DNA from 2 places in the Pullulanibacillus sp. KACC 23026 genome. Region 2 is predicted to be linked to the other one. Evidence: riboswitches for the same ligand, from Rfam matches in the RefSeq annotation. Region 2 holds a riboswitch; the other holds the start of a gene.

Region 1 (16,443 bases), 1.3 Mb from region 2:
TCTACTTGTTCATGCAGCTGGATGGCGGCCTCAGCAGCTGTCTGGGCATGGAACTCAGCCGGAAACGAAACTTTAAACAAGACATTTTCCATGACATAGGAAGCAAATGGACGAGCCAATCTTAATTCCTTTCCGCCAAACAGAACATCCTGAAAGCCCCAGCCTGGTGCGCTCAACGCGGTTTGATAGCCCATCTCGCCTTTTAGTGACATCAGGGCAAGACGGACAGCCCTGCTTGTCGCATCACCCGCCGCCCAAGATTTGCGAGAACCCGTATTAGGCGCATGACGGTATGTGCGGAGACTAGAATTATCAATCCAAGCATTCGATACCGCATTAATGACTTCCTGCTTAGAACCACCTAAAAGGGCCGTGACAACAGCTGTTGAGGCAACTTTAACAAAGAGCACATGATCCAGTCCAACACGATTCAGGCTATTTTCCAAGGCCAAGACGCCTTGAATTTCGTGGGCCTTGACCATCGCTTCTAAAACAGTCTTCACAGTGAGAGGCTTTTTACCCTCTGAAATCTTCTTCCGGCTCAAATAATCCGCTGCCGCTAGGATTCCTCCTAAATTATCAGAGGGATGTCCCCACTCAGCCGCTAACCACGTATCATTATAATCTAACCAACGAATCATACAGCCAATATTAAAAGCCCCTTGTACCGGATCTAACACAAAGGAAGTCCCAGGTACTCTAACCCCATTTGGGACAACCGTTCCTGGTACAATAGGTCCTAAGTGCTTGGTACATTCAGGATAACGAAGGGCCAAGAAACCACAGCCCAATGTATCCATCAACACGTACCTAGCCGTTTCCAGTGCTTCTTGACTCGTAATTTTATGATTAACCGCATAATCAGCTATTTTTTCTAACAAAGTATCTGTTGCCTGCCGTTCAACATTTGTTGATGTCGTTGACATGTTTAAATGCATCCCTTCTAGATTAATAGTTTATGGATGAAGCTTACGTGGACCTGTATAGTTAACGCGCGGCCGGAATAAACGGTTATGACTATGCTGTTCAATGACATGGGCGCCAAGGCCTACTGTTCGCGAGGCAAAGAAAATAGGTGTATATAACTCGATCGGGATATTTAATAAATAATAAACAGGTGCTGCATAATAATCCAAATTTGGATAAAGCCCCTTCTCCTCGCGCATCAAGTTCTCACCCAATTCACACATGGCAAATAGATCTTCTCGGTTTTTCTCAGCAGAAAGCTTCTTTAAAGCCTTCTTCATCAACATTGCACGAGGATCCATTTTTTTCATATAAACGCGATGACCGAAACCCATGATTCGTTCTTTATTGGCCAATTTTTCAGTCAGCAGCTTTTGGAATCCATCCTCTGTCTTGGCTTCTAACAACATGTACATGACCGCTTCATTAGCACCGCCATGCAGATGTCCTTTTAATGAGGCAACGGCACCTGTCAAAGCGCCATAGATATCCGAAAGAGTCGAAGCAATAACACGTGCTGTAAAAGTGGAGTTTGGCATTTCATGTTCACTATAAACAGCTAGAGATTGATCAAAGATGGTTTCCTCTAATTCAGTCGGAACTTTTCCAGTAATCATATACAAGAAATTGGCACTGAAAGAGAGTTCCTGTTTTGGTTCATAAGTCTTTTCATCGTGAAGCACATGATAACTGTTGGCGACGATATTTGGTATCTTCGCGAGCAACCGAAATGCCTTTTCGAGATTGGCTTCTTCTGAGCGGTCGTTCAGTTTTGGATCAAAACCAGCTAAGGCTGACAAGCCCGTGCGCAGCGCATCCATCGGGTGTGTTTGCTTAGGAAGACGTTTAAAGATTTCTGTAATCGCTTCCGGAATGTCATATTCCTTTTTTAACTGCTCTTCAAGATAAAGCCGTTCTTCATGAGTCGGAAGCTTTTGATTTAACAAGAGATAGACAATGTCAAGGTATGTTTTCTTTTCTGCCAATTCAATAAGATCATAACCGCGAAGGACAATTTCTTCCTGTTCAACATCCAAAAAAGAAATGGCCGTTTCAGAAGCAATAACCCCTTCTAAACCGGGTTTAAAATCCACTTGCTTTTCCATGTACCCGCCTCCTGAAAAATTAATAAACGCTACCGCCTATTGATTGCGCTTCCAACTATTTAACTAGTTTAAATTAAACAATAATAACGAATATAAGATAAGTATAGCTAAGTTAGAAAGCGATTTCAATAAAGACAGAATTTACAAGCCCTAAAAAAAGAGAGCGTGTCCTTTAAGACATCCCTCTCTTTTTATCTACTCTTCTAAAAGCTGGTTTTTAAACCGGTCAATGTCGACATCGGCACCAATGACAATTAAAATGTCGCCTTCTTCTACAATTTGATCGGCGCGTGGTGACACATTAATCGAAGACCCCTTTTTAATCGCAACGATATTGACACCAAATTTGGCCCGAACATCAAGGTCAACGAGCGACTTTCCATGCATTTTTTGACCCGACACCACTTCCAAGATACTATGTTCATCCGACAGTTCAAGATAATCTAACACATTTGTCGAGGTAATATTATGTGCAAGTCTGGCACCCATATCACGTTCAGGGTGGATGACATGATCAGCCCCAATTTTTCTGAGCACCTTCTCATGATAATCATTTTGCGCTTTAGCCGTGACTCTTGGTACTCCCATTTCTTTTAAAATAAGAGTCGTTAGGATACTTGCTTGTATATCATCACCAATTGCCACAATCACATGGTCAAAATTGCGCAATCCAAGGCTTTTAAGAACGTTCTCATCGGTAGAATCGGCAATAACCGCATGTGTCGCAATAGTGCTAAACTCATTAACACGATCTTCATCTGAATCAATAGCTAACACCTCGGCACCTTGTTCACTCAATGTGCGACAAATCGCCCCTCCAAAGCGCCCTAATCCAATAACAGCAAATTGTTTTTTCATTCTCCCCATCCTTTACAAGTCCCAAGTGATTTGCTCTTTCTAAGCTTTTTCTTTGTGCTTCGTGTCGTCCTTTTTTCCATAATCATGCCGGAAGCGGACCAGTCGAAAAACAAGAATCAAAGAAGGAAACAGTAAAGCTAGCCCCATTATGAAAGCAAAATAAATATCAGCCCGAATCCCATGCAGGCTTGAAAGTTCTTTTACTTTTATATAAGGATAAATGATATAGGGCAAGTGAGATATCCCATACCCAAAGAACGCAAAGAAATATTGTAAGGCAGCCAATATAAAGGCGACTCCCAAACGAATCTTCCGAAAGACCAGTGTGACGGCACCAAGCAAGCAAACGAGTGAGAGGATAAACATCCAGGCTTCATCTAAGCTTTTCATAAAGTGCTCAGGATTTTGCTGCTGCAAGGCTACAAATACAAGGGCACTGGCTAAGACGGTAGGACCGCTCCAAAAAAGAGCATATCCTCTTAGTTTCTCAAGGGCAAGATCATCCTTCACCTTTGTCGCATAAAAAGCAAGAAACATTGCACTTATATAGAGAACCGAAACAATAGAAAGAAACACCACTGACCAGGCATAAAAGTTGGTCAAAAATAAAGACCAATGGAAGATAAGCCTTCCTTTCTGATCATCTAAATAGCCACCTTCACTCACCGTTAATGCTGATGAGAGTACAGCAGGTAAACATAAACCGATTAATCCATATAAAAGGGTCCATAAGCGAAAACCTTTTCGATGTGTCCTACTTAATAAGAAGAATAATCCCTTTAAAATCAGCAAGATTAAGGCAAATACGAATGGCATAATTAGAGTAGGTCCGAGAAGTCGGGCTGCATCCGAAAAAGAATAAACAATTGCCATCATGATCACAAGTAAACCAACACTTATTGATTCCCAAAAAGGAGAAAGAAATTGCTGGATAATCTCTCCCAACCCGTTTCGCTCTCCATAAAGGGTTTCATAGCTGGCAAAAAAACCGGCGCCAAAATCCACGGAGGCTACAATGATATACCCATATAACAGGATCCAAAACAGCGTCATCCCAATCCATTCAGGCATTCCTTCTAACCCCCTGAATACAAATATTTATATCATTTTATAAGTATAACAACCTTTGTAGAGACAGACCTCAGCAAACAGTTATTTTGTCAGCAAAGTCAGTTATAAAAACAAAAACTCATTACTTTTTTAGCCATCAAGCAAGATTCTGTGCCAATTTGCGAAAAATCCACTTCTTTTGATCAAGATTTTAAGCAATAGTCAGTTATAAAAACAAAAACTCATTACTTTTTTAGCCATCAAGCAAGATTCTGTGTAGATTTGCGAAAAATCCACTTCTTTTGATCAAGATTTTAAGCAATAGTCAGTTATAAAAACAAAAACTCATTACTTTTTTAGCCATCAAGCAAGATTCTGTGTAGATTTGCGAAAAATCCACTTCTTTTTGATCAGGATTTTAAGCAGAGGTCTGTCCCTTAAAAAACCCTACATATATTCTATCAAACCTCCTGCTTGCGTGTCATCATGAGTTACTCCTTTGAACCAACTTCATGCAGGTTTGCTCTTAAAGAAGCCCGCATAACATTACCGTCCACTATTGGTCTTATCCAGTAATCCATATTTAACTTTAAACCGGGTTAAAATCTTGATCCAGCTTTTACTAAAAAGAGCAAGAAGGACAACATTACAAATCGCATGAATGGAGTCAAAATAAAAGCTCGCCGCATAAAGGGAGAACCATTCAGAAAACGATACTAAATGAAGGCTTAATACCTCCCACACATTCATTACCCAGCCAAACAGATAACCCGCTATTGCACCAAAAAGGCAACGAACCCAGATCCACTCGCTCCATTTCCACCGTCCCATTACCCCCGCTGCTCCACCAATCGAGCCCCATGCGAACATCTGCCAAGGCGTCCATGGACCCTGTCCTAACATCATGTTGGAAACGAGGGCGGCAAGACATCCCACCACAAAACCACTTTCACCACCAAAAGTCAGACCAGTAACGATAATGACAAATGTGGTTGGCTGAACACTTGGAAGGGAAGCAAAGGGAATCCGGCTAACTGCCGCTACCCCAGCGAGAACAGATAAAAGGACTAGTTCACGTGCCTTTAGCTTTTTTCTTTCAAAACGAAACATCATGAGGAGAAAAGCTCCTATGAGGATCATTAAACTTAAAAAGAGACTGTGACCTGGCATCCAAATCATTCCTGCTGCACCTATCCCAACTAACAAGAATAGAGCCACCATTAACAGCCGGGACACGCGATCCATCGCTTTTCAGCCTCCTCTACTGTGACAACCTCAGGAAGCCGCTCATGATTGCGCGTTAGGCGATTAATGGCTGTCGTATAAAAGGTGTTTCCTTTAAAAAAGGATTCAGGCGGGCCTTCCGCTGTTAGTTTTCCTTGAAAGAGCAAGGCACAGTTTGTCGCATACTTTGCTGCAAATTCGATATCATGCGTCACAATAACAAGCGTTCTCCCCTCCTCTTTTAACTGCCAAAACTCCTCACCGAGCTGCTCTTTCATAAATGGATCCATCCCTTTTGTCGGCTCATCAAATAGGAGGATCTCTGGCTGCCAGAGAAGGGAACCAATAAGAGCCACACGTTGCTGTTCACCGCCGCTCAAGTCATAAGGGTGTTTATCTTTAACAGCCTGAAGCTCATATTTCTCTAAATAAAAGTGAATGAGCTCCTGTCCATTCTCAATTTCATGTTGCTGGACAATAGCCTGCAATTCCTTCATGACCGTATCATGTATAAAAAATAACTTTGTATTTTGTGGAAGATAGCCAAAAAGCGGCTTGGAATGCCCTTTTACTTTCTTCCCTTTATAAATTAAGGAACCCGTTTGAGGCTGAGCCAATCCAGCCAAGACCTTTAAGAGGGTTGATTTCCCTGCACCATTGGCACCCAAAATTGCAAAGATATCCCCTTGTTTGACCGAAAGTTCAAGATCATCTAGAACAAGTGCAGAATCACGTGAGTACTTAAAATCTAAGCGGCGTGTCTCGAGAATGAGAGGCTGATTCGTTTGAGAAACCTTGGCGTCCGGCCGAACCTCTTCCCTTTTTTTCTGAACGACCGTTAAATGTGACAGCCACTCCCGCCCCTCTTTAACCGTTAAAGGTGAGAGCGCAGACGGTTCATTTGAAAAAGTTAGATAAAGCCTTGCTAAACTTGGCAAATAAGTCATGTACCGATCATCGGATGCCTTTTTGATTTCTTCGAGAACAGCTCTGGGGGCTCCATTATAAAGGATACGTCCCTCATTCATTAGAACGAAACGATCAGCGAGGGGGAGGACCTCCTCTAAGCGATGCTCAACCATAACGACCGTTAACCCAAATTCCCGGTTCATTTGCTCGACCAACTGCAAGAACTCTTTGGCGGTTACAGGATCGAGCTGAGCGGTGGGTTCATCTAATAAAAGAACGGATGGTTCAAGCAATAAGACGGAAGCTAAATTCAACAGTTGCTTTTGTCCACCAGAAAGCTCAATGGTTTTATTAGGAAGCAATGGTTCAAGGCCCAAGGCATGCACCATTTCAGCAACTTTTCGCCGCATTTCAGCTGTTGATACCCCCATATTTTCAAGACCAAATATAAGTTCCTCTTGAACGCGCTCCATGACAAGCTGATTCTCAGGATCCTGAAAAACAAACCCAAAGGTCTTAGCATGATCAATCGGCGACAGACTCATAAAAGGCGTATCCTTATAATAAATTTCCCCCGTCAAATAGCCATGCGGCGATATATCCTTCTTGAGAAGTCTAAGAAGTGTCGATTTGCCGCTGCCAGAAGGACCGCCAATCACAACCCATTCCCCTGGTTTAATCTCAAGATTAAGGCGATCCACAGCCGGTTTCTTCGTTTCCGGATAGCTAAAAGTTAACTGGTTCGTTTTAATGATCGCCACACAATCCCCTCCTTTCCATCGATAATGAGAGGTATAGAAAAATACAGAGCATTGACTCCCAAATAAAACCATTCTCTCCCTTGAAGGCGAAGCGTTTCAAGAACAGGCGTAAGACTTAAAATGGAATCACCTAGCCATACCCCATATAAATTAAGAATAAACAAAACAATTACAATAATAAGAACAACACCATCCTCAATTTGAAACCGAAACGGATTGTAAACAGTCCGTTTTGTTAAGCCATAGCCCCTTGCCGTCATGGAATCAGCTGTTTGGATCGCCTCTTCTAGTGACCACGTAACGAGGATCTGGACTAACCGCATAGCTGATTGAGTACGTGCAATAAGAGAACCGTGATGAACAGAAAGTCCTCTTGCTCTCTGTACGCTTTCAATCTCTCCCAGCCTATGACGAAAAAGCGGAATAAATCTGAGCGTCAACATAATTAGTAAAGCCCAACTGGGAAGAAATCTGGAAAATAAGAACAGAAAGCGGTCCGATGGGATCAAAAAATTAAAAATAGGTGTAAGAAAAAGAAGGGCCATAAGAGTAAGGGCAATCATGATCCCTCTAATCACCGCTTCAAGCATAATCGGATTACTACCTAAGTAAAACAAAATATGCTGACCACGATGATTAAATAAAGGGTTCATTAAGAAAAAAAAGAGGAAAAAGACAAGTGTTGTCCATCCCCATTGTTTAAAATAACGACCGCGATCATTATAGACGATATAAAGCCCAAGGATGATCACGTCCACAATTAAAAAGTCCGGATGCTGACACAGCGTTACCAATATAAAGCCGCCCACAAGGTAGATTAGACAAGTAAAAGGGTGAAACGTTTTAAACGGCCTATTCATTCGCTATTCCTCTGTTGTTGTATAGACCCATTGAAGCACATCTCCAGACTTGATCGCTGTTATTCCCGCACTTTTCGTTAACGATTGCTGATTAAGCTTAGCTACCCAGCCGCTCTTTGGACCGTGATCAAACTCATACAAATTATCAATACCTTCTACATAAGCAGATGCCCCTGTTCCGCGGACACTTGATTGAATCCCTTTCGTTTTTAATAGTCTTAAAGTGACACTTAGAAATGTATCTCCATTATTAATCGTAACTTTTGTTGGTCCTACAATAACATGATTCTCATACCCGATTATGGATATTGTCACCTGTTGTGAATGGGAAGTGTCAGTCGGTGATTTCTCCGATCCGGATGTGTCTTCTTTACTTGCATTAGACGCTGTCGACTTATTTTTGGTCGTTGATTCCGTCGTCTTTGGCTTTGACACCGATGAAGAGGCTGGAGTGCTTACAGCCCTTTTAGTTGAAGTCGAACTTGTTTGAGAGGTCGATGATTGAGTAACGGTTTCTTTTTTATCATTAGAAGAAGGCTTCGATGCTTCTTTTTTTAAAGGTGCTTGGCTACTCGTTTCGGTCTTCTTTTTCTCTGGAGTTCCGCTTGAACTTGTTGATTGGTTAGTTGCTTTGTCAGAGGCTTTCTTAGTGGAGGTCTGACCTGCGACTGCCTTGGCAGAGGTTTGATCTTTGCCCGCCTGCATCGTCTGCTTTGGTTCCCCTGATGAGCTTGCCCCAGATATCGGTGTCACCGTGTCTTTCTGACAGGCGATTAGACTCAAGAGCAGGAATGACAGGACGACTAATTTGATGATGGTTTGATAGCTTACTTTCATGATGTCCTCCTATGCCTTGCTTGGGTAAGCGTAAATAATATACCGTTTTGGCGCATTACCGATGTAATAAAATGGATAACAAGTGGTCAGAACTAATTCTTCTTTAGGCTTTGTCGAATGGATGATCGTCTTGTCATCCGCCATTACAATTTTTGTATGATCCACGGTGTAAGTAAAGGTTCCAAAAGGGAAATGGAGAATGATCTGATCCCCTTTTTCTAAGTCACCGACATGTCGAAAAACCGTATCTCGATGACCTGACAAGACAATTTGATTATGTTGCCCGGGAAATGATGATGTCGAATAATGTCCGACACCTTTAGCTAATTGATTTTCATTGGTCCCTTCCACAATTGGCAACGTGGCCTTTAGTTTAGGAAGATCCATTAACCCAATCGTATCCCCTTTATATGGGTTGAAATTTTTTAGCGATATAGAATCTTTTGGCATCGTGGATAAGGCTTCTGCCTTTTTTAATGTAACTTTCTCTTGTTTATGCCCGTGCCAGATATGAAAAGTTCCATAGCCACAGATCAATAGACCTGCAGCTATGAACAGAATGGGTATAAGTCGTGTGAGTTTCACGGTTAATGAATCCCCTTTTTCAACCAAAATCTTGCACTTAAACCCACACCTATCAATAAGAATCCTAGAATTAAATAATTATAATAAAAAGTTGCGGTTTCAGGTAAAGCGGCTCCTGTTGTGTCAGCTGAAGTCGCTGGCTTTTCAAGAGAGGCAGTTTGCTTTGCCGGAGATACAGTGGATTTTGAAACTTTCGCTGGATCTGAAGCTTTTACAGGTGTCCATTTAAATGAATAGAGATACCCCTGTTGTAAGAGTTGATGATCTGCCGCAAGCGCTAAGAAAGCTTGTTGAGTGGAAAAAGAGCTTTCATCATTGGCTTGCCAGTCGAATCCCCCATCTTTTTGTTGATAAGACAGAAGATAGGCCATCAAAGTTTTACCATCTTTCAAAACATAATCCGCACTGTTCGGATCGACACCGTTAGAGGCGAGTCCAATGATAAGCTGTGCAGCAGTCGAGCTATTATCCAGCTTATCGGCCTTCATTTGATCAGCTATATACACTTCCGCTTTTTGTATAGCTGTTTTAGTTTCTGCCGAATGGGATTGAGACAGTGCGGTTAGAGCCATTCCCGTTGTATCTAGATCGCTCGTCTTACTGCCGTCCCAAGCCCAGCCGCCATCCGTATTCTGAGCTTTAAGAATATAAGTTTCTAGCTTCACTTTCGTCCATTTTGCATGATTTGGAACAGGAAAATCAGCGCTGTTTAGGGCGATTAAACCAAATAACACGCCATTTAAGCCTTGCTTTGTTAGATCCCCATTATATATATTTTTCACAAGGTTATAGCCGCCTACATTGGTCGGATCTCCACCTGCTGCAAGAATGCCAAGGGTATAGCGCTCTGTATCCGTCACAGAGTGGAAAGAACCTTTTGCATCCCGAACGGTTTGCGTCACTTGTTTTAAATAACTGGCTGGGACCGTCTTTCCGGATTTAGCAAGAGAGATTGCCTCCCATTCAGATACCCCATTTTTTAACACATAGGAATTTGCTTGATTGATAGCGTTGGATAATTGCGCGCTAGTAATCTGTGTCACGTTTGTTTGAGAGGGTTGAGATGGCGTTGCGACATCGGACTCCTTTAGAGTGATGGTCAACTGGTCGCCGCCTTGAACTTTCGCCTGACTAATGTCAGATACGGTCGTTTTGGTTCCTTGATGATCGTCTACAATGTTCCACGTGTGCGTCGAATCTGACTTAAAATCACCAATTGATTGGAGATCTTGACCCGATAAAGTGACGTTATAAAAAGCTTGCATATTTTTCAAAACGGTCTGTACGGTTTCATCTGCCTGAACTTTTACAAAAGTGGACGTGGTTCCATACGTTTTATCCGGTATAGTGACGGACACTTCATCGTTTAAAGTACCCGTACCTGGATGATACTCAAATAAGAGTTGATCTCCGTCTTTTGGTTTATAGCTGTTTGCCCCCATTGGAGCGCTGACACCATTAACATAAAAAGTCCAATAATTCGAATAATCAGCAGGCGTTGTGACGCCGTCAATTGTCGAAACAAATCCACCTGGAGCATCGACATTTCCTTCACCTACAGCTGCTTTGAGCAGATCAAGCGCTGATTGAGACCCATCAACGGGTTCAGGTGTTTCCGCCTGAATAATTTTCCCGTTCTGACCAACAACCTCAACCTTTGCCTGATTAGTTGTTGCGGCATGAGCAGACGAAAAATAAAGTGTCCCCTGCACAAGAACAAATGCCATAATAAATAAAAATTTGATCGTATTCCTAAATGATTGCATGCCTGACCCTCCCCAAAACAATATATGATGTTGTGTTGTAACAAAAAAACTCCCCTTAAGGAGAGTTGGTTGTCATTTAGAACGTCCTTACAGTTATGTAATGAACGTGGTCTAAGACACCTCCCTATCCGCGTAGGTTTGTGGTGTTAAAAAACAGGCAGGTCTCCTGGCTCTAAGGACTTGTTACCTATGGCCTTCCCATCTCACACAGACAGTGGCACATCAATAGGAAACACCTTATTACAGTGGCGGGACCGCGTCGGACTTGCACCGAACTTCCCTTTTCATGATCGGTTATCTCATAACCTATCAACCTATTTTTAAACGGTTATTTAACTAGGGTTATCATAGCGCGATGTCGAACCCTCGTCAAGCCTTTGATTTCCTCAGAATTCTTGGTTTGCGCACCTTTTTTGGCGGGGGGGGGGGGCGGCGTCTTCGTGGGCAAATTGGCTTTGCACACCATTTCTCAACCCCCTCGCAGATTTTCGTGGGCAAGCTCCTCTTACCCGCCATTTTTCCGGGCGTCGCCGCTTTTTTCTTGCACAACCGCCCATGCGACTTCTATCATCAGTCCTCTCACCCTCAGAGCATTTGTGCTGGTTGCCATTTGCATACGCGCCAAGCCTTTAGGAGAAGGCCGTCGCCTAGTTGCACTAAAAAAGAGGCCTCCGATTAGAGAGGCGCTCTTCTTATTAACGATTAGCCGGCATTTAGGGCTTCAAATTGGCTGAGAATCAACTCGTAGTATTTTCCTTTTTTCTCCATTAATTGATCATGGTTTCCTTCTTCCAGGATGTTACCATGTTCCAGAACGACAATCTTATCCGCATCACGAATGGTTGATAGACGGTGTGCGATGATAATCGATGTCCGGCCTTTTAAGAGGGTGTTTAGCGCATCTTGGATGATTAATTCACTTTCTGTATCAATACTGGATGTTGCTTCATCCAAAATGAGAATTTTAGGATTAGCGAGCAGTGATCGTGCAAAAGACAACAGCTGCCGCTCACCAACCGAAAGGACATTTCCTCGTTCCTCAACCTCTGTTTGATACCCATCTTTTAATCTCTGGATAAACGGATCGGCACCCACCGCCTTAGAAGCGGCGATGACCTCTTCATCGGTTGCGTCTGGGCGGCCAAATCGGATATTCTCCATAATCGTTCCAGAAAAGATAAACGTTTCTTGAATAACCGTGCTGACTTCTTTTCGCAGCTCAGACAGCTTAATATTTCGAACATCAATTCCATCAAATTTAACGGCTCCCTTAGTTGGATCATAGAAACGTCCAACCAAGTTGGCAATTGTTGATTTACCAGAACCCGTATGTCCAACGAGAGCAATGGTTGAACCGGCAGGAAATTCAAGATTGATGCCATTTAAGGCCTTGCGTTTAGAATCATAAGCAAACTCCACATTCTCAAAATTAATCCGGCCTTTTATCGTATCCATGCTGATAGGATCATCAACATCTTTTACATTTGGTGTCTCATCTAGAAACTCAAAAATACGTTCAGATGAAGCCATGGCGACTAACAATTGATTGTATGTGTTGCCGATTCTGGAGATTGGGTCCCAAAACATTCCAAGATAAAAAGCGAACGAGACAAAAACCCCTGTCGTAATATGACCATGAAGGATGAGATAAGATCCCCACCAAATCAAAATGGCCGACCCGACTGCATTTGCCAATTGAACAAACGGACCAAATACAGCATTTTGCTTGGTTGCCTCCTTCCAACTTTCTCTTGCATCCGTATTAACTTTTTCAAAAAAAGCGCGGTTATTAACTTCTTGATTATAAGCTTGAGTCACTCGAATCCCTTGTAAGCTTTCATTGAGATGAGAATTAAGCTTTGACATTTTGACACGAACGTATTGCCATGACCGGCGGATCTTTTGGCGAAACTTCGTCGAAATGAAGAACATGATCGGAATGATCACCATTACGGCAATGGCCAATTGCCAGCTAAGTGAAAATAAAATAACGATAATCCCGATCAACATGATAAAATCGGTCAGCGTATTGATGACACCGTTCGTAAAAAGATCTTGAAGCGAGTTCACATCATTAATGATTCGGACAAGAATCGAACCCGCTGAGCGTGAATCAAAGAAACGGTTAGATAAGTATTGCACATGATTAAACAACTGCTTACGTAAATCGTAGATCATAAATTGCCCAAGTTTGTTCGTCAACTTAATTTGAAAGTAACTGCAGACATAAGAAATCAAATATAAAACACCGATTGCTGCGACAAGTTTAAATAGGTCGGATTCCTTCCCGTGTTTAATAATACGGTCAAATGCCACCATCCCAATCAAAATAGGGACAAAAAGACGAATGGCTGTTCCAATTATTAAAGTAATGATTGCACCTGGAAGGATTTTCTTCGAATACGGTTTCAGATAGATGAGAAGCCTTGATAATTGGCTCCAATTAAACTTTTGAACAGCAATTTTGTCATTTGTATAGTAAAATCGCTCTCTATTTTGAAGCGATTTGGATTCGGCTTGGTCCTGTGCCAAATGGTCCACCTCCTAGCGACTATTAACCTGAGATTTTAAAAGATCCCGGTCTTTGTATTGGATTTCATAAATTCGACGGTACAGACCATGTGGTTGATTAACCAATTCGTGATGAGTACCTTTCTGAGCAATTTCACCATTTTCAAGAACAATAATTTGATCAGCGTGCTGAACAGATGAAATTCGATGAGCAATGACAAATGTGGTCCGACCGTTCATGAGCTCACGAAAAGCCGCCTGAATTTTGGCTTCCGTTTGCATATCAACAGCACTTGTAGAGTCATCTAAAATAAGGATACTTGGATTCATAATCAATGCGCGTGCAATTGAAATCCGTTGCTTTTGTCCGCCTGATAACCCCAATCCTCGCTCACCGAGTACTGTATCATAGCCGTCAGGAAGCTCCATAATGAATTCATGGGCATCCGCTCGCTTGGCAGCCTCTCGAATTTCCTCATCACTCGCATCAGGATTTCCATAAGCAATGTTGTCTCGAATGGTTGAAGAAAAAAGGAAGGTTTCTTGTAAGACATAGCCAATGCTCTTACGTAAGGTTTTTAAATTGAAATCTTGCACATTGACCCCGTCAATCAACAGTTCGCCTTCTGTCACATCATAGAACCGAGAGATCAATTGTGTAATGGTAGTCTTACCAGCACCTGTTGCCCCCATTAACCCGATCACTTCGCCCGGTTTAGCCTCAAAGGTGACATTCTTAAGCGCATAACTTGTTTCATTCGGGTAAATTAACGACACATTATTAAATTGAACATGCCCTGTAATCGGAATTTCCACTGCATTTTCTGGTGACTGGATTTCAATAGGCTCATCTAAGATTTGCAGCAACCGTTCACCCGATGCCTTTGCCTGAGAAAATGTATTCACCAGGAAGCCGAGATCCATAAGGGGTCCCATAATGTACCAAACCAAACTGAAAAAGGCAAACAAGCGGCCAGGACTCAGTTGACCGGTCATCACATAATGGCCGCCTAATCCCAAGAGAATAACGACACAAATATTTCCTATAAACCCCATGAAAGGAAAATATTTAGCCCAAATCAAAGCCGTATTAATCTGTTGATCTTTGTAATCCGTATTATGTTCAGAAAAGCGGTCGATTTCTTCATTTTCTTGTGAGAGCGCTTTTACAGTGTTCATCCCGCTAATATTTTCTTGTACACGTGTGTTCAATCGACCCATTGACTTCCGAATTCCTCGGAACGCCGGATGGACTTTGCGATCAAACTTATAAACCGTTACACAAAGAAACGGAGTCATAAGAAGAGTCACGACCGCAAGTTGCCAAGAATAAGAAAACATAATGATTAAGCTTAGTCCAACGATTAAGATGAAATTGAAAAGTTGAGTAAAGCCAAACGACAGGAAGTTCCGGAATCCTTCCACATCCTGTGTTAAACGAGACATCAAATCTCCAGTTCGGGCATTATCGTAGTAACGAAATGGAAGATCTTGAAGCTTTTTATACAAGGCTTTTCTCAATTCATAAACGGCACCAATCCCAAACTGGTTGGACCAATAAGATTGAAAGTAAGCGGCGAACCCTTTAAAAACCATAAGGATAATAAAACCAATAGCTAAATAGGCCGCCAAATTGTAATGCTTCTTGTTTACAACATTATCAATTGTCTGCTGTAAAAAAATGGGATAAAGTACGGTAATGCCTGTCACTATTAGAAGAAAGATAATAGAACCGACAAAATATCGTCTGTAGGGCCAATAAAATTGTTTTAACCTTTTAAACGTTTCCATGCTGTCACCTACCTATTCGGTCATAAAATTGTAACAAAGATTAATATATCGGATTTCGAAATAAATAACCACACGTCAAAACCTTCAAATCAATCGAAATGGCGTCAATTAAGGCGGTATACACCGTTTTTTTCATACAATAATTATTAATTTATCAAAATTCGCAGATTTACTTAAAAATACATACCATTCCATTATTATCGCCCCCTGAAAGTACAAAAATGAATCAACAGCCTAAACTTTTAAAAGAATGTCTCTATTTTGACAAACATTTTAAAAAAAGACCATTAATAAGCCTATTATTTTTTGATGAGAAAATGCCTGTTTCCTCATAAGAAGATCCTCCCCACTAAATTTAGGACAGCCCTCGAACTTATTTGTGTGCTCTTATCTTTTTGAAAATGATGCTCACTGGCTTGTTCCCCTCATTATTCCCGGAATGATCAACCCTATTTGTTTGAGATGCGAGTTGAGGCCCTCTATAATTATAGGTGCCGTCTTATGAAAAAAGAGGAGGATTGCTTCCTTAAAGGGCTTATCTGTTATAGAATGGTTTGATCAAGAGATCCGTACTAATAGAGGAGAAGCGATTGGGGATTCTACCACGATCCTTTTTTGTAACGAATGAAGCTTGATGGCAAAATGGTCCAAGGAGTGTATGACAAATGACTAATTTACAAAAATATCTAAGTGAAGATTTTTGGGTAACATTAATATCCAAAGTAGGTGTAGCCCTCATCCAAATTGCGATTGTCTTCATCATCTACTTAATCGTTAAATCAATTGGAACAAAGGTGATTGAGCGCTCCTTTGAACGTTACAAGGAGAAGCGAGAGGTTTCTTCTGGACGAGTTATAACACTAGAAAGATTGCTCCTTAACATATTTAGTTACGTCTTGTTTTTTATCTTTATCGTCATTATCTTTCAAACATTCGGTCTTAAAACATCTAGTTTATTAGCAGGAGCCGGAGTTGTGGGATTAGCTGTTGGTTTTGGAGCACAAGGTCTTGTCAGTGATATTGTTACAGGTTTTTTTATTTTATTAGAGCAGCAAATCGATGTTGGAGATTATGTAACAATTGGAAATCTTGACGGAATTGTAGAAGAAGTGGGTCTAAGAACGACCCATTTAAGATCCTTTGATGGGACCGTTCATTTCATTCCGAACCGGGGGATCTCGACGGTCAGTAACCATTCTCGCGGCAACATGCGCGCATT
Region 2 (16,443 bases):
AAGAATGGGCTGTATGAAGACAATCGCAGAGAAAAGCCCTGCAGGCATAAATTTAAGTCCAATGGTTTGCAGGCCATAAAAGATGATGATGTTAAGGACAGCAGAAATGAGATAGGCTGACCAATTTTGCTTGAATTTGAACTTCTTATAATTTGGCAAGGCATAAATCAGTAACAGAAGGCCCGCAAGCAATGTTCGAATTCCAGCAAACAAAATGGGGGGGCAAAAATGAAGGGCATATTTAGATAATGGCCAATTAATTCCCCACATAATAACGAGAAATACAAGAAGGGATAGTGTTTTTATTTTTGAAAGTGAACGCATGAAGTCCTCCCTATCCAAAATAATAGTGTTAATACTTGAGTTATTATACACGAATTCAGATTGTCTTTAGTGAAAAATGCTCTAGAACGCTTACATAATTTGGATTGGAAGAGACATGTCTGCGCATGACAAGAAAATCGTGTGTGAAGCAGTCTCAAATCTATAACTTTGGGGTGTGGATATAAGAAATAAGACCAATTTAAAGCTCTTATTTGAATTAAAATTTAAAATATTGCGTAAGAAAGGTATAATTAAACTATTAAAATTATGGGAGGTTATGAATCATGGTGAATTACAATGAACGTCTACTCGAGAACAAAGAGGCCTATGTAGCCGATCTGATTGAATTGTTGAGCCTTCCAAGTATCTCTACCGATGCCAGTCATGCGAATGATGTTAGAAAGACGGCTGATTGGGTAGAAAAAAGACTAAGGCGAGCAGGAATAGAAGAGGTTCGTCTAATGGAAACAGGCGGTCATCCAGTCGTTTATGGTGAACGGATCGAATCACCAGAAGTCCCGACTGTTTTATTTTATGGTCATTTTGATGTGCAGCCGGCTGAACCTATTGAGCTGTGGGAGCATGATCCATTTGTTCCTTATATTGATAACGGTTTACTTTACGCACGCGGTGCATCTGACATGAAGGCCAACCTCTTGTTGCCGGTAATCGCTTGTGAGGCTCTCCTTCAAAGCGAAGGTCAACTGCCGGTCAATGTTAAGTTTTTATTTGAAGGCGAAGAGGAAATCGGGAGTCCATCCCTTGGCTCCTTTATTGAGAAGAATCAACAACTGCTTGCGTGTGATCTTGTCATTAGTGCAGATGGCGGTATCGGTTCAGCGAATCAGCCCGTAGTAAACATTGGGAATCGAGGACTGGCGGGATTACAGTTGAGAGTTAAGAGTGCGGACGTTGATCTTCATTCAGGTATGGGCGGTTATGCTCCCAACGCCTTGCACGGGCTTGTCACCATCTTAGATCGTTTAAGAGATGAAGAGGGACGAATACTTGTAGATGGCTTTTATGAAGATGTAACGGAGATTTCTGAGCTGGAAAAAGGAATTCTAGCGGAAGGTTCAAAGAGTCTGGATGAACAAATGAAACAAACAGGCATGAAGTCTTCATTTGGTGAACCTGAATTCTCTCCCATGGAAAGGATGCTTGTCAGACCGACATTGGAGATTAATGGGTTGTGGGGCGGCTTTCAGGGACAAGGAATTAAAACCGTTATTCCTCACGAGGCATTTGCTAAGATTACTTGCCGTCTAGTCGGAAAACAGAACCCTGCTAAAATCCGTGACCTTTTGAAAACGTATATTCAGAAGATTGCTCCTTCATATCTAGATATCGAGTTTGAGGACTTACCTGGAGAAGCCTTTTCTTATCGCTTAGCACCAGACCACCCAAGTGTTAAGGCGCTGCAAAAGATGTTAGCTCTAACCACTGATACCCCTGTCAGCTTTGGGTTCTCAGGGGGGACTGTCCCTGTTATGGGCTTATTAAAGCATAATCTTGGTGTAGATACCATAACTGTAGGGGCATCTGAGGCTGGACAGAATGCTCATGCTCCTAATGAATGGGTAAGTTTGGAAAATTACTACCGGCTTCAAGGCATTTATTGTGAATTTCTTAATGAGTTATCGACCTTACATCTTCGATCAACTTTGTGACCATTTAATTTAAAAGACAGCAACGAACCCTCATTCTTTAGGTGGTGAGGGTTCTATGTATTAGCCCTATTTGTTAATGCCTTTAACTGACTAATTGTTCCTTGAATAATCAGGGGATGGCGACTCGGATTTAGCCATTTTAACAAGGTGAGCATATCGCTTTCAGAAACGGCTGTACACCCTAATGTATAGGACTTTTCTGGTAATAAGACATGAAGGAAGATGGCGCTTCCTTTCCCCTTGATGATGGGGTTCGTATTATAATTGATCACCACTGCATATTTATAGGCTGGTATTCTAAGGGGTTCAAAGGTTTTCCAACGTTTTTTGGGGTCGCCCTCATAGGTGACCCATTTGTTGTAGTCGGGAGAATAGGGGTTTTCAACCCAATAGTCTTGATTCGTCGTTTGTCTATAAGGTATGGTGACATCATCCGGTTTCTTCCCTATACCAAATGCTGGGCCAAGAGTGAAGATGCCAGATGGAGATTGTTTGCTTCCTTCTTGTAAATGAGGGGTTATGCCGTTTTTACCGATCGCGGCAGGCATCGTGTAAACTTTTTTCCATGTTCCGTTTTGATAGATAAAAGCGGTCAGTCTGGCCCTAGAGCTTGTTGCAGAACGGGCGGTTACAACCATAACTTGAGAACTGTGATAGGTGGTTAAGGCTTTGTTTAATAACGGTTTGATAGAAGTACTGTTGGTCGATTGGGGATTCGGAGATAGGGCGGTTATAGAGAGTGCCATTGGTTTAGCACTTTTCACTTGATCCTCATTGGCGGGTTCAGTTCGACCACAAGTGCAGAGGTTAACAGCGGCCAATAGTAATAAGCTGATTTTTATCATGATGAGCTTCATCCTCTTCACCTCAATGGTTAGTTTAATAGAAGGTGGAAGAGATTATACAAACAAAAAGCAGGCCTAAAGACTTGAGCTTTAAAGAAAAGAAAAACCGGGCGTGATCACCCGGTTTTTCTTTTTACAGCTCATCAAACCCGTTATCAATTTGATTGGCCTTCGTATATTGTCGCGATTTTTGTTCGAAAAAGTCGCTTTTCCCAAGATCGACCTCTGCATAAGCTTTTATCCAGCGCATGGGGTTATGGGTGATCTCTGGATAAAGCTTCTGAGCGCCTAATTGTTGACATCTAGTATTGGCAGTGAACTTGATATAATCCGAAACGTCCTGAATGGATAATCCGCTAATGTGTGAACCGATTATCGTATTCGCCCATTCGATTTCAAGTTCTACTGCTTTTTTAAATGTAGTCTCTATAAATTGATAAAGCTCTACTGTATCATAGGCTGGATTTTCTTTTAAAACCTCTTTAAAGATACTGACAAACAGGCCGACATGAATCTGTTCGTCGCGGTTGATGTAATTGATCATAGTGCTCGTTGAGACCATTTTCTGATTTCGAGCTAAATGATAGAAGAAGGCAAACCCGCTATAAAAGAACAGCCCTTCTAGTATCACATCATAGACAATGGATTTGAGAAAATGCTCGATGGTAGGTTGTTCAACAAAAGCTTGATAGCCGCTGACAACGAAATCATTACGCTGTCGCAAAGTGGGTTCGGTTTTCCAAAAATCAAAAACACGATCCTGTTCAGCCTTATCCACTAAACTGCTTAACACATAACTGTAACTCTGATTATGGACGACTTCTTGAAAGGCCAAAACCACCATAAGGGCACTTAAGCTTGAATCGGTGAGGTAGTCGGCGGCTTTTCCGGCATAGTCGGTTTGAATGCTATCCAAGAGAGCAAGTAAGCCAATGATTTTAAGAAATGATTCCTGTTCTTCAGCAGTTAGTTGGGGAAATTGCTTTCTATCGCTCTGCATATTAATTTCAAAGGGTGTCCAAAAATTGGCCAGCATGGATTTGTAGCGATTATAAGCCCAAGGAAACCGTGTATCGTCCCAGTTTAAGACATTCGAGCTTTTCCCGTTTACAATTCCAGTCGATTGATTCGGAGCTTCCGGGTCCATTAGGCGTCGTTTCTTAAGTAAAGTAGTCATAATAGCCTCCTTTTTAAAATCAGCTTTCGCACCATTCGCAATTTTCGATTTCTGAAGAACTCGAGCGTGTATAGTAGGTTGTTTTCAAATGGTTTTTCCACGCCAATAAATGCAGGTCAAGCAGGTCTTTCGCTTTTATCGTGTTTTGCACGTAAAGGTTAAACGATAGGGCTTGATCTATATGTTGTTGACGGGCAGCCGTTTGTTTAATGCTCCATTTTTGGTCAATCAGGTGACCGATCGAGTTCATATAATAGTAATAAGTACGATGATCCAAATCGGGTGCTGTAACTGGTATTTTATAGTTTTTCTTTTCTTCAGAATAGAAGAGGTTAAATATTGGATCAATGCCAGAAGAGCTGCCGCCAATAATGGCCGTCGTTGAATTCGGAGCAACTGCCATTAAATAGCCGTTTCGGATTCCATTGATACGAACTTCTGCTTTTAATGCCTCCCAATCAAATCGACTGTTGTCGTTACAGTAACCGCGTTTGGTGAAATAGGCTCCTGTCTGCCAGTCTGAATGCTGAAAAGCGGGGTAAGGGGCTTTTTCCTTAGCCAATTCCATACTTGATTTAATTGTGTAATAAGCGATTTCTTCATAGAGCTCGTTGGCATAATCAACGGATTCGTCGCTTTCCCATAAGATTCCTTTGATTGCAAGTAAGTGTGCCCAGCCAAAGGTCCCTAGCCCAATGGCACGGTATTTTTGATTGGTCAGTTGTGCTTGCAGAACAGGTAATCGGTTGATATCTATAACATTATCAAGCATTCGAACTTGTATAGAAATGAGGCGCTCCAACACATTTGCCTTAACGGCGCGGGCGAGACTGATGGAGCTTAGATTACATACAACGAAATCACCAGGCTCTTTCACCACCACAATTTTTCCTTCTTCAGTGACCAACTCCTCCGAAATTGTCGTCGGACTCATGTTTTGAGTGATTTCTGTGCAGAGATTGCTGCAGTAGATCATGCCGGAGTGCTGGTTGGCATTCATGCGATTGACTTCATCCCTGTAAAACATATAAGGAGTGCCGGTTTCAAGCTGACTGATCATGATTTTTTTCATGATTTCAATGGCTGGCAGTTGTTTTTTCGTTAATTCAGGGTGATTGACGCATTCCCAATATCTTGTTCTAAAAGACCCCTGACCCCGTTCTTCGTCATAAAAATCCTGTAATTTAAATCCCATCACTTTTTCAACCTGATGCGGGTCAAACAGATACCAATCTCCGCGTTTCTCCACCTGTTCCATGAAAAGGTCAGGCAAGCAAACACCTGTGAAGAGATCATGGGTCCTTTGCCGCTCATCGCCATTGTTTAATTTAGCATCTAAGAAGGCTAAAATATCCATGTGCCAGACATCGGTATAGACTGCAATGGCTCCCTGTCTCTGGCCAAGCTGATCGACATTGACCGCTATATCATTCAATTGTTTCATCCATGGGAGGATGCCAGAAGCCATCCCTTTATAGTTTTGAATGTCTGAGCCTGCCGATCGAATATTCCCGAGGTAGACTCCGAGACCTCCGCCATTTTTGGATAAACGGGCGACGTCCATATCGTTCATCATGATTCCATCTAAGCTGTCTTCAACGGAATCAATAAAGCATGAGCTTAACTGTCCTGTGCTTTTTCCTGCGTTTGCAAAAGTGGGGGTGGCCACTGTCATATACAAATTGGAAAGTGCCCAATACGCTTCTTTTATTAGAGAAAGCCGCTTGGACTTAGGTTCTTTCATCATCAATGTCATGGAGATGATCATAAATCGCTCTTGCGGCAGCTCGAAAACAGCTCCATCAAAATCCCGGCTTAAATAACGATCGGCTAATGTGCGTAAGCCGATATAATTAAACAATTTATCTTTATCGGGATTGATGAAAGTTTCCAATTCGTTCACTTCATCACGAGAATAGCATTCAATCAACTCTTTTTTATAAATGCCTAAGGATGATAATTGACTGATTAAGTGATAAAAAGAGCCATATTTAAGGGCAGGATCATAGCCTCTGTTAATGGCGGCCGATCGGTACAGATGGTCAAGATAGATTCTTGAGGCAAAGAAGGTCCAATCAGGCTGGTCAATGTCAATCCGTTCTAAGGACCTTAATATTAATTGATTAGTGACGGTGCCATGTTCAAATGAATGTTTTTCAGAAAGATCGCGTAACACGACATTTGTAAATTCCTGAAGATTAAGCTTAGGAAATTCTTCTCCAATTCTTTCAATCAACTCTCTTATTTGCACCTCATTCCATTCTTTGTTAAGAGAGTTCGGTAGATTTAGGGTCCTGTTCATTTTGCTTCCTCCTTTTCTAAATAAAAAACCACTCAGAGGATAACCTGAGTGGATAATATAAAAGGGAAGAAGCGTGCAATCGTTCAAACCTCTCATATTATCCTCTCAATCCTCGAAGAAGATAGTAACGGGTAATAAGGCAGGTCTCCTGACTTGTGATCTTCCTACTAAAAGCCCTTCCCATATAAAACAGTGGATTTGCTTCTTTCGTCACACTTACAGTTGCGAGGACAGTTCTGGATTTGCACCAGATTCCCTTTTCATCTATACAATAGACACCTTAAAACCAATATGTAGATGTTTTGGATTGAATACACAGCATATATTGTGCCGTTTGATCAATCTATCACTTAATGTATACCATTTGCAATAAAATGGCAAGCGAAACATGGGGACGGTTCTGCCGTTTCATTTTTTTACTAGAACCAATCGCCTTCCATTATAGAAATGGCAAACATTAGACTAGTTATATGTAGCACATGATTATGACTTTTTTGTGAGCGTTTCATAGTGTTCCTTTTTTTGTAACAGGGGAAATCATAGTCATAATAGCCTATTCATAGTAAGCTTACCTATACAAATTAAACACCTATGAAAGTTGATGATACGATGAACCTAAGACTGCAGAGATTTAGTCGATTTTCACTGATTGTGTTCGTTGGGCTTCTTTTGACCGCCTGTCAGATGTCCGACAGTTCTGCCTCTAAATCAGATCAACCCGCTCCTAAAACGATCCATAGTGGGAAGGTTGAGGTTGATATGGAGAATATGAACTTTACACCAAATGTGATCTATGTGACAAAAGGAACAACGATTACTTGGAAGAATAAAGACGCAACACCACACAATGTGACAAGCAACCAAGGACTCTTTCAATCCAAAACGATGTCCCAAGGAGATACGTTTTCTTATACATTCAAGAAGAATGGAACCTATACTTATAACTGCACCTTTCATCCGGGTATGAATGGGGAAGTTATTGTCACGGATAAAAAAGCTGATCAAACGTCCGCCGCCTCAACGGGAACGAAGAAAAGTGAAACAATTGCCCCATTAGGCACAGGGACGAGCGGTGAAGTCAAACAGGCTGATGACACTCGCTTACTCCCTTATAAAATGGAAAACGGGTATAAGGTCTTTCATTTAGATGCTAAGCCTGTTTATTGGGAAGTTAAGCCTGGGGATAAGGTGGAGGCTTGGGCATACAACGGAACGGTTCCTGGTCCGGAAATAAAAGTCAATCAAGGGGATAAAGTCAAAATTATCGTTAAGAATGATTTGCCTGAGGGAACCACGGTGCATTGGCATGGATTAGATGTTCCATTCAAACAAGATGGGACCGGTGGAATCAGCCAGCCAGATATTAAACCTGGCGAGTCGTGGACTTATAAGTTTACTGTGAATGCAAGCCCCGGTACTTACATGTACCACAGTCATCCCATGACGGATATGTTAAAACAAGAGCAAATGGGCTTGTTTGGTTCCTTTATTGTTGAACCAAAGGGGACAGGCTGGGAACAAGTCCATCCAGGCTATCAAGATGAATATACGGTCGTCGTCAATGATTCGCCTCAGTTTGGTTATACGATTAATGGGTTATCCTACCCGGCAACACCCGTCATGCCTGTAAAACTAGGTGATAAGGTCCTTGTTCATATCATTAATATTGGTTCGATGGTACATCCGATGCACTTACATGGAATGCATTTCCAAGAAATTAGTCAGGATGGTGTTCCTTTACCGGCGCCAATTACGATGGACACTCTATCAACATCGCCTGGGACAACCTATGACATCGCCTTTACGGCTGATCAGGTTGGGAAATGGCTCTTCCATTGCCATATTACCGATCACGTCGTCGATCAAAATGGAAATATGTCAGGCATGATTACGATGTTTGATGTGACAAAATAAGAATAGAGGCTGGGACAGAAATAGTTGACGAATAGAAAAAACCGAACTTATTCACAGATTTTAACGTGATGGGTTCGGTTTTTCATTTATAAGTTAAGTCATTTATGAAGCGTAGTTAAAATAAATTGCTTTCCGCGGGCGGCCTCCTCAGCAAGGAAAACGCTTGCTTGCGGGGGCTTCGGACACGTGCTGTTACCGCAGGAGTCTCCGTATATTGACTACGCTTCCGTTTGTTTCGGTACTTATAAACATTTAGTGTTCGGAATTTAAGTCTGTTCGTTTAGTTTTGTCCAATCCTCTTTCTAAATTATAAGAAAGTATAAAATTTTGCTAAAAGCGATTATGGATGATCGTATAAGAAAAATTTCGACTTTCACCATTAAGCCTCGGCGACTTCCTCTTATTGTGACTTTCTTAAAAGTCACAACAGTAGTCCTTTAGGGAAAGACGAGTTTTTCTAATAAATTCATAAAACTTGAACATTTTAACGGACTACTTTATCCTTAGTTTAAAAGTTTAACAAAGTGGTTTTCATTAGCTCCCTTGCTATTATGATTTTTTAAGGGAGACTGCTCTGTATAGCTTTTATCAATAAGTTTACTTAGGTGTGGAGGGGTTCTGATGACAAAAGTTGTGGTAACAGGTGGTAGCGGGTTACTTGGTCGAGATGTGATTAAAGAATTTTTGGAGCATGGCTATGAAGTGGTCAATGCTGACTTAAACCATCCAAAAGAGAAGCTTTGTCCAACGGTCATCACGAATCTCACTAATTTAGGTGAAGTATACGGGGTATTAGCGGGAGCGGATGCCGTTGTCCATCTTGCTGCTATTCCAGTGGCATACTCTCATCCAAACGAGGTCACGTTTCAGAACAATGTCATGTCAACCTATAACATTTTAGAAGCGGCAGCCGGATTAGGGATTAAGAAAGCGGTGATCTCTTCTAGTGAGTCTTCTTATGGAATTTGTTTTTCCAAACAGAATCTGGGGCCGCAATATGTGCCAATGGATGAGGCGCATCCACAGCTTCCTGAGGACAGTTATGGACTTTCAAAAATAGTCAACGAAAAGACGGCTGATATGATTCACCAGAGAACGGGCATGCAGGTGGTGGCTTTTCGATTAGGTAATGTCATCTCGCCTGAAAAGTATTCAAATTTTCCTGGCTTTATCCATGATCCTGAACAAAGAAAAACGATTTTATGGAGCTATATCGATACAAGAGATGCGGCATCTGCCTATCGCTTAGCGGTTGAAGCAGAGGGTCTGGGTTCCGTTGCTCTTAACATTGCCGCTGATGAAACGAGCATGGCTATCGAGAGTAAGCAGCTCATGGAAACATGTTTTCCAAACGTAAAGGATTTTCGTAAGGACTTAACCGGATTTGTGTCCTTATTAAACAATGAAAAAGCTAAGAAGCTGTTGAATTGGCAACCTGTTCATCAGTGGAGAAATTATGTGGACTGTTAATGGGAAAGCTATTATTTAGGAGGGATTTTATGATTAAAAACTTACAAAGTACGACAACCTTACATAACGGGGTAAAAATGCCTTGGCTTGGCTTAGGGGTTTTCAAAGTAGAAGATGGAACAGAGGTTGTAAACTCAGTGAAAGCCGCCATCGAAGCAGGTTACCGCAGTATCGATACAGCTGCTATCTATGGGAATGAAGCAGGCGTTGGACAAGCGATTGCTGAAGCGAATGTTCCACGAGAAGATCTATTTATAACAACGAAGCTTTGGAATTCCAATCAAGGCTATGACGAAGCACTGGCTGCTTTTGATGAAAGCCTAGAAAAATTAGGAATCGATTATTTAGATCTTTATCTGATCCATTGGCCTGTTCCTGCACAAGGAAAGTTCGTCGATTCTTGGAAAGCGCTCGAAAAGCTTTATAAGGATGGACGTGTACGCGCGATCGGCGTCAGTAATTTCAAGGAGCATTATCTTCAACAGCTTATCGATCAATGTGAAATCGTACCAATGGTGAATCAAGTGGAATACCATCCGCGTTTTAATCAAGCCGAATTACATGACTTCTGCAAAAAACACCAGATTCAGCTTGAAGCATGGTCACCACTAATGCAAGGCGGGCTGTTAGATAATCCAACCCTCATTGAAATTGGGAAGAAGTATGGGAAATCCCCGGCACAAGTGATCCTGCGCTGGGACCTACAGACAGAAGTCGTGACCATTCCAAAATCAATAAAACCTCATCGTATTATTGAAAATGCAGATGTCTTCGATTTTGAACTTTCCGAAGAGGATATGGCTAACATCGCAAGTCTCAACCAAAACGCACGCCAATTTGCCGATCCGGACGACTTTAATCGGGTATAAAGAGAGACCTGTTACCTTTCTAAGAACATATGAGAATTTTTCACCACCGTTTCTTTTGGAATGGTGGTTTTCTCATTTTCCGAGAGAACCCCTTTCACTTTTAACAGGTTAATCATCTAAGATAACGGAGACATCCGTCTGTAAAAAAGGGGGTGACTGCCGTTATCCTTTAGTGGAAGTTTAGTTCCTCTAAAATAAACAGCTTTTCGAGTCATATACTCTGTTATAAGATCTGTCATCTGTTTTGCCAACAGCCTGTCATTTGTTAGACTCACGCACTCACTTAACTGATCAGATGTGCAAATTTTAACATTTTTTAAAACGCCCCCCATAAATTATAGTGAGTATTGCGAAAAATTATAAAAAGGGAGGGAAAGCGCTATTATTTAAGACTCTTAAAAATACCTTTCGCTACTGGTCCTGTCAAAGCTTTCATTCTTCTTTGTAAAAGGTCTGTCAATAAACAGATTGTCCGTTCCAAAATAAAAGGGAGGTAAGTTCTTTTATGGACAAATTGGAAGCGATTTCAAGCGGAGAGAGACGTGTCAAAAGGTACAGCCGGAAACGATTTTGGGGAGCCTTAATTTCTGGATTTCTATTCCTTGGTGTAATTGTTGGTGTGTTCGGGTTAACGGGGAAGGCTTATGCTTTACCTATGGCTGGGGTCGGGAATTTTACAGTGTCCTTTGATAAACTTGTTGGAAGCGGATACACTTTCTATCCTAAGCTTGGCGAGACAGGCACGTCTTCATCTGCACCACTAGGCAGGAACAAGATTGATCAGTTAACCGTTTATGGGTTGAAGATCTCAAAGACGCTAAAGCTCCCTACAGGCCAAACAATAGAGTTGGATATTACCGCTTCTAAACCAGTACAAATTAAAGGACTTATCCAAGATGCGAGCCTATTGAATGGAGATGCCTCGTTCTCTCAACTGGCTCTACAAGAGCATAACACCACGGATTGGACAAAAGAGTTTACCCAATCAGCATCCCAAATAACCCTTCAACATGCCTCTCTTGTTACCGATTATTTATACCAAGACCAGGTCACTCTCAATGGAATGACGCTTTCTATTCATAAAGTCCAATAGGAGGGAAGTCCATGTCAAATGAGTACCAGGAAAGTCAGATAAGTTGGATAAAAAAACGCCCTTTTAAAGGATCCCTTCTCCTGTTTTTATCTGGGCTGATCATTTTATTTATTCCCATCAGTATGATCCCAGTGGCGTTAATGCCTGGCAGTTTCTCGATTTTAGGCATTGTCTTTGGCGGATTGGTTGTCCTTTTAGGGATACTTGGATTCACCTTCCCCGACCAAAGTTCAATCATCGGCGTGTTAGCCATTTTCTTTGCCTGTTTATCACTAATTGGAGCTCTTGGCGGTTTTTTAATTGGAACATTGCTGGGCATTATAGGAGGAGCCTACTGTTTTGCATGGAAGGCACCTGCCAATCCTGATCCTGCTCCAAGGAAACAAAGGAAGGTTTCCTAAAATGAAAAAGAGTAAGCGACGGCTGCTTATTTTTATGAAACTATTCCTTGGAATTCTTTTACTAGTGGGTGTTGATGCGATTCCTGCTTTTGCGAAGCCGTTAGACTCTGAACGATTTATCATAGAAGCCCAAGCGATTCAAGGTGTGCTGCTGCCGCCAGAAATTGTTTTTTTGAATACGGATACAACCCATCCGGTTCCGGCGGTTGTTTTTCATTATCAATCAGCCACGATAACGGGGATGACCTTAGTTAAACAGCTTAATACTGAAAAAGGCTCCATGTATATACAAACCAAGGCCGAAAAACCAATTCACGTGAAGGACTTAAAAGTGGTTGCGACCTCCTTTTCTTTTGGAGGGGCTTGTCTTGATTCAAAGGATCTAAGTCAGGCGATCGAAATGCGAGACGTCAAGATGGCGGCAACTGAAATGACCACAGCCGAAATGGATTCACAAGGTCTTCAATTACTGACAGGATCTGGACAGTCAACCATTCAACCACCCTCACTCCCTAATTTTTTACAAGGAATTATGAATGAGAGTTCACTCAGTGCCATGAAACAATCTGCAAAACATTTAGATCTCGATAGCCTATTGTTTAAGTGTACTGCAACCTCTCAACCGTCATCCAAAACGACTTTAGGTCCAACCACCTCAACACTTAAGAAAGATTTAGGCAATGTCGCGAGTGATCCGATTAAAAAAATTGCAAAGGATACATCTAAGATAACGGATAGTTTAGGCAGTAAAGACAGGGGAACAAAAGGGTTGACCGCCCCGGTGAAAAAGGCAACGGATCCGGTTAAGAAGGTAATTGATCCGATCAAAAAGGCGACGGACCCGGTCAAGAAGGTAACAGATCCGGTCAAGAAGACAACAGATATTATTAAGAAAACAACGGATCCAATCAAAAAGACAACCGATACAGTGACTCAACCCATTAAAAAAATCGTTTCAAGTCCACTTCCTTCTACCGTTACAACCATTGTAAAAAAGCCAATTCAGGCAGTTACGAAACAGGCGGCCACTACTGTGACGAAAAGTGTCCATACAACAACAACCCTAGTCAATAAAGGGGTTAAAACGACAGCGCAGATCACGAATACTGCCTCTAAAGCGACAATAGAACTGCTGCAAAACCAACTATCGGATGGACTGAACAAGACGGATCAATTACAATCAGACATTGATAGTCTACAAGGATCCGTTAATCAGCTTTCAGAGTCCCTGCTTAGTGTTCAATCACTGCTCAGCAATCCGCTAAAGCTACTTCTTGTGAATCAACAACTCACACAGCTTGAAGATCAAACCAATCAAATGCAAACTAAGAAACAAAATTTAATCACACAACTAGAGGATTTAGAGAAGTGTCGAAAGGCATTACAAGCAAAAATTGATTCCGCACAGATAGACCCAGAGTTCAGTACAAAGGATTGGGAAAATAAGTTATCAAAAGAAAAGAAAACACTTTCAAGCCTAGGTGATAACTTGCAGCATATTTCCACACAGCTCGATCAATTATTAAATTGAAAGTCAAATTTTTCGAGGCAGACAAGAGTCTGTCTCTTTTTGTACTATCAGAAAGTATAAACTTTCGCGTTCGCGATTATGGAGGATAGTATAAGAAAAACTAAGGCTTTCGCCAGGACTAGATGATAAGCCTTAGTTTTTCTAACTGATAACGAATGTGAAGTGTTCGTCGTTGATGTGCTATTATTAATTAACGGAGTGTTAAAGAGAAAAAATTTGAGAACAGATAGGTGGGACCCTTAATGAAAATCATTTGTTTTGGGGACAGTTTGACACGTGGCGTTACTTTTGTGAAAGGCCGTTTAAGAATTATAAAAGAGAATTACCCGGCCGTTTTACAAAGTTTTTTTGGGGAGGCCCAAAACGAAGAAGTCCTGGTAGTAAATAAGGGAGTTTTTAACGATAATTCAGATCTTTTGCTGGAACGCTTGGAAAAAGATGTTGTGGCAGAGCGGCCAGATGCAGCGATAATTGCAATAGGGGGGAATGATTGTGATTTCCGCTGGGAAGAGGTCGCCAAGCATCCGGATAGGGATCATCAGGCGATTGTTCCACTAACAAACTATTTAGAAAATGTGAGCACATTGATTTTTCGCCTTAAGCAGGCTGGCATTCAGCCGATGATGACAACTATGCCTCCATTAGACCCCGTTCGCTATTACAGAACAATATCGGAACGGACAAGCACGGCTATTAGTCATTGGATCAGTAAGGTAGGAGGAATTGAGCATTGGCATGGGAATTATAATCGCCAATTAACTAAACTTTTGGAGGAATTGGCCATCCCAAAAATTGACGTGAGGTCCGCGATCAAACAAGCCGGTGATTTGTCTGAACTTTTAAGCGATGATGGGATTCATTTAACAAAGCAAGGTTATAATGTTTTTAGTAAAGCGGTATACGAGAAACTGAATCAAGTTTTTTCTAGGGTTTAATGAATCAAAATAGAAAGACAAGAAAGGTGTCTAGATGCTGACTTTTTATAAAAGATATGCTAGGACGGTTTTTGATTTAGTAGTCCTTGCGATTACCATCTATTTATTTATGTGGATTGGCAGCTTTTTATTTAAGTTGGCCACTCCGGTCATATTCGGGATCATTATTTATTACATAAACAAGCCGTTTATCCGTTTCTTAAGCAATAGAGGCGTAAGCCGGCCTATTTCAAGTCTGATATCAATTGGGTTATTTGCTTTAATTCTGATAGCCCTTTTCGCCACTATTGTTCTTGTTATCGTTGATCAAATTCTGCATCTGTCACATAAAATACCGCAATACGCTGATCTTTTTAATCATCACTTTGCTGATAATTTATCAGCGGTTGAAACGCGGGTGAACGGGCTGTCTCCGGATACCATTAACTCCATCAAGTCGGAATTCGCCAATATCGCGAAAAATGCAGCCACTTTCTTTTCCAATATGCTGTTATCACTTTTTCACTACGTTTCCCATAAATTAAAGTTGGTTATTGATTTTATTTTGGGGATTGTACTTGCCTATTTCCTGAGCTTAGATGTGAAAAGTTTTGAAAATAAAGTTCCAAAGACATTTAAAAAGATGGGTGCGTTTCTCAGAAATAATGTGCTGATCGGCATTGCCGGTTATTTAAAAGCTCAATTAAAACTGATTACGATAACCTTCTTAATCGTGGTCCTCTCATTAATTCTTATAAACTTTTTCATCACACCGGTTAAAAATATGATTTCGGTATCGGTATTGGCCGGTATTTTCGATATCTTACCGCTTCTCGGTGTTTCAACTTTGTTTGTTCCTTGGATTATTTATTCGTTTGTGGTTGGGAATCACTTGTTAGCGGTCTGTTTAATTGTTGTACTCGTCATTGTTATTGTCACCCGACATATTTTAGAGCCTAAGATTGCAGGGGATTCCCTCGGAGTGTCTGCTTTTATTATGCTTTCTAGCATGATTATTTCCGAATCCATTTTCGGTGTTGTCGGTATTTTCTTATCACCGATCTTGATCATCTTGATTAAATCCCTTTATCAGCAAGGGCACCTGCAAAAATGGATCCATGTACCGGAAGATGAGTTTTAATGGAAACAACAAACAGCATGAGGAGTGGTTTCACCGGCTAGATTTGCTTTTTTGACTATAGATTAAGCGGCTAAATGCGTTAAGACATTGGGCAATATATAGTTGGCATTTAATGGTGTTTAACTATATATTGCACATCCAATGATTGGAAAAGGTATGATGTAAGGGATTAATCATATAATAATTATAAAACTATAAATCTTCTAAGCATAGTGCTATACTATGATTTAGGTTATAATTGGGGCAGAATAGGGGTGCAGTTAGGTTAAAGACTTGGCTTGCTGAACGCCTAAGCAGAGGCTCCTGCATTTTTCTGCTAATCATCGATATAAGGATATGGTAAACATGAGCAGCGAACAAACTAGAACAGATGTAATCTTAATTGGTGCCGGAATTATGAGTGCGACTTTGGGGACACTTTTAAAGGAATTAGTTCCGGATTGGAAAATTTCAGTATTTGAGAAGCTTCCAAAAGCAGGTGAGGAAAGCTCAAATGAATGGAATAACGCAGGAACAGGCCATTCAGCGCTTTGCGAGCTCAACTATACCGTCGAAAAACCGGATGGATCTGTGGATATCAGTAAAGCAATTAACATCAATGAACAGTTCCAGGTTTCTAGACAGTTCTGGTCATATCTTGTAAATAGCAACTTGATTAGTAATCCAGAAGAGTTTATCAGGCCATTACCTCATATGAGCTACGTTTTCGGAGATGAAAACGTAACCTTTTTGAAAAAGAGGTTTGAAGCTTTAACAGCGAGTCCTTTGTTTGAAGGAATGGAATTTTCGGAT

The links. A riboswitch is a leader RNA that binds a small molecule or an ion and turns the genes downstream of it on or off. The one in region 2 is predicted to bind cobalamin.
Region 1: linked by a shared signal. The riboswitch ahead of PU629_RS16710 (DUF4430 domain-containing protein) and the one ahead of PU629_RS10930 (ribonucleoside-diphosphate reductase subunit alpha) in region 2 are both predicted to bind cobalamin.

What each region holds. Positions count from the first base shown of each region.
Region 1 covers NZ_CP119107.1:3,590,168-3,606,610, forward strand. Annotated here, with positions in the region: gene PU629_RS16665 (bifunctional 2-methylcitrate dehydratase/aconitate hydratase) at 1-926, opposite strand, end outside; gene mmgD (citrate synthase) at 957-2,072, opposite strand; gene PU629_RS16675 (potassium channel family protein) at 2,268-2,939, opposite strand; gene PU629_RS16680 (cytochrome d ubiquinol oxidase subunit II) at 2,970-4,001, opposite strand; gene PU629_RS16685 (ECF transporter S component) at 4,527-5,150, opposite strand; gene PU629_RS16690 (ABC transporter ATP-binding protein) at 5,201-6,874, opposite strand; gene PU629_RS16695 (energy-coupling factor transporter transmembrane component T) at 6,847-7,734, opposite strand; gene PU629_RS16700 (DUF4430 domain-containing protein) at 7,738-8,571, opposite strand; gene PU629_RS16705 (class D sortase) at 8,581-9,156, opposite strand; gene PU629_RS16710 (DUF4430 domain-containing protein) at 9,159-10,922, opposite strand; cobalamin riboswitch at 11,062-11,255, opposite strand; gene PU629_RS16715 (ABC transporter ATP-binding protein) at 11,625-13,454, opposite strand; gene PU629_RS16720 (ABC transporter ATP-binding protein) at 13,467-15,224, opposite strand; gene PU629_RS16725 (mechanosensitive ion channel family protein) at 15,890-16,443, shown strand, end outside.
Region 2 covers NZ_CP119107.1:2,328,368-2,344,810, forward strand. Annotated here, with positions in the region: gene PU629_RS10910 (DMT family transporter) at 1-324, opposite strand, end outside; gene PU629_RS10915 (dipeptidase) at 609-1,994, shown strand; gene PU629_RS10920 (L,D-transpeptidase family protein) at 2,048-2,851, opposite strand; gene PU629_RS10925 (ribonucleotide-diphosphate reductase subunit beta) at 2,973-4,016, opposite strand; gene PU629_RS10930 (ribonucleoside-diphosphate reductase subunit alpha) at 4,036-6,318, opposite strand; cobalamin riboswitch at 6,440-6,616, opposite strand; gene PU629_RS10935 (multicopper oxidase domain-containing protein) at 6,928-8,232, shown strand; gene PU629_RS10940 (NAD-dependent epimerase/dehydratase family protein) at 8,854-9,702, shown strand; gene PU629_RS10945 (aldo/keto reductase) at 9,732-10,571, shown strand; gene PU629_RS10950 (DUF6230 family protein) at 11,077-11,664, shown strand; gene PU629_RS10955 (DUF6114 domain-containing protein) at 11,676-12,065, shown strand; gene PU629_RS10960 (hypothetical protein) at 12,067-13,596, shown strand; gene PU629_RS10965 (SGNH/GDSL hydrolase family protein) at 13,839-14,531, shown strand; gene PU629_RS10970 (AI-2E family transporter) at 14,566-15,651, shown strand; gene PU629_RS10975 (malate:quinone oxidoreductase) at 15,997-16,443, shown strand, end outside.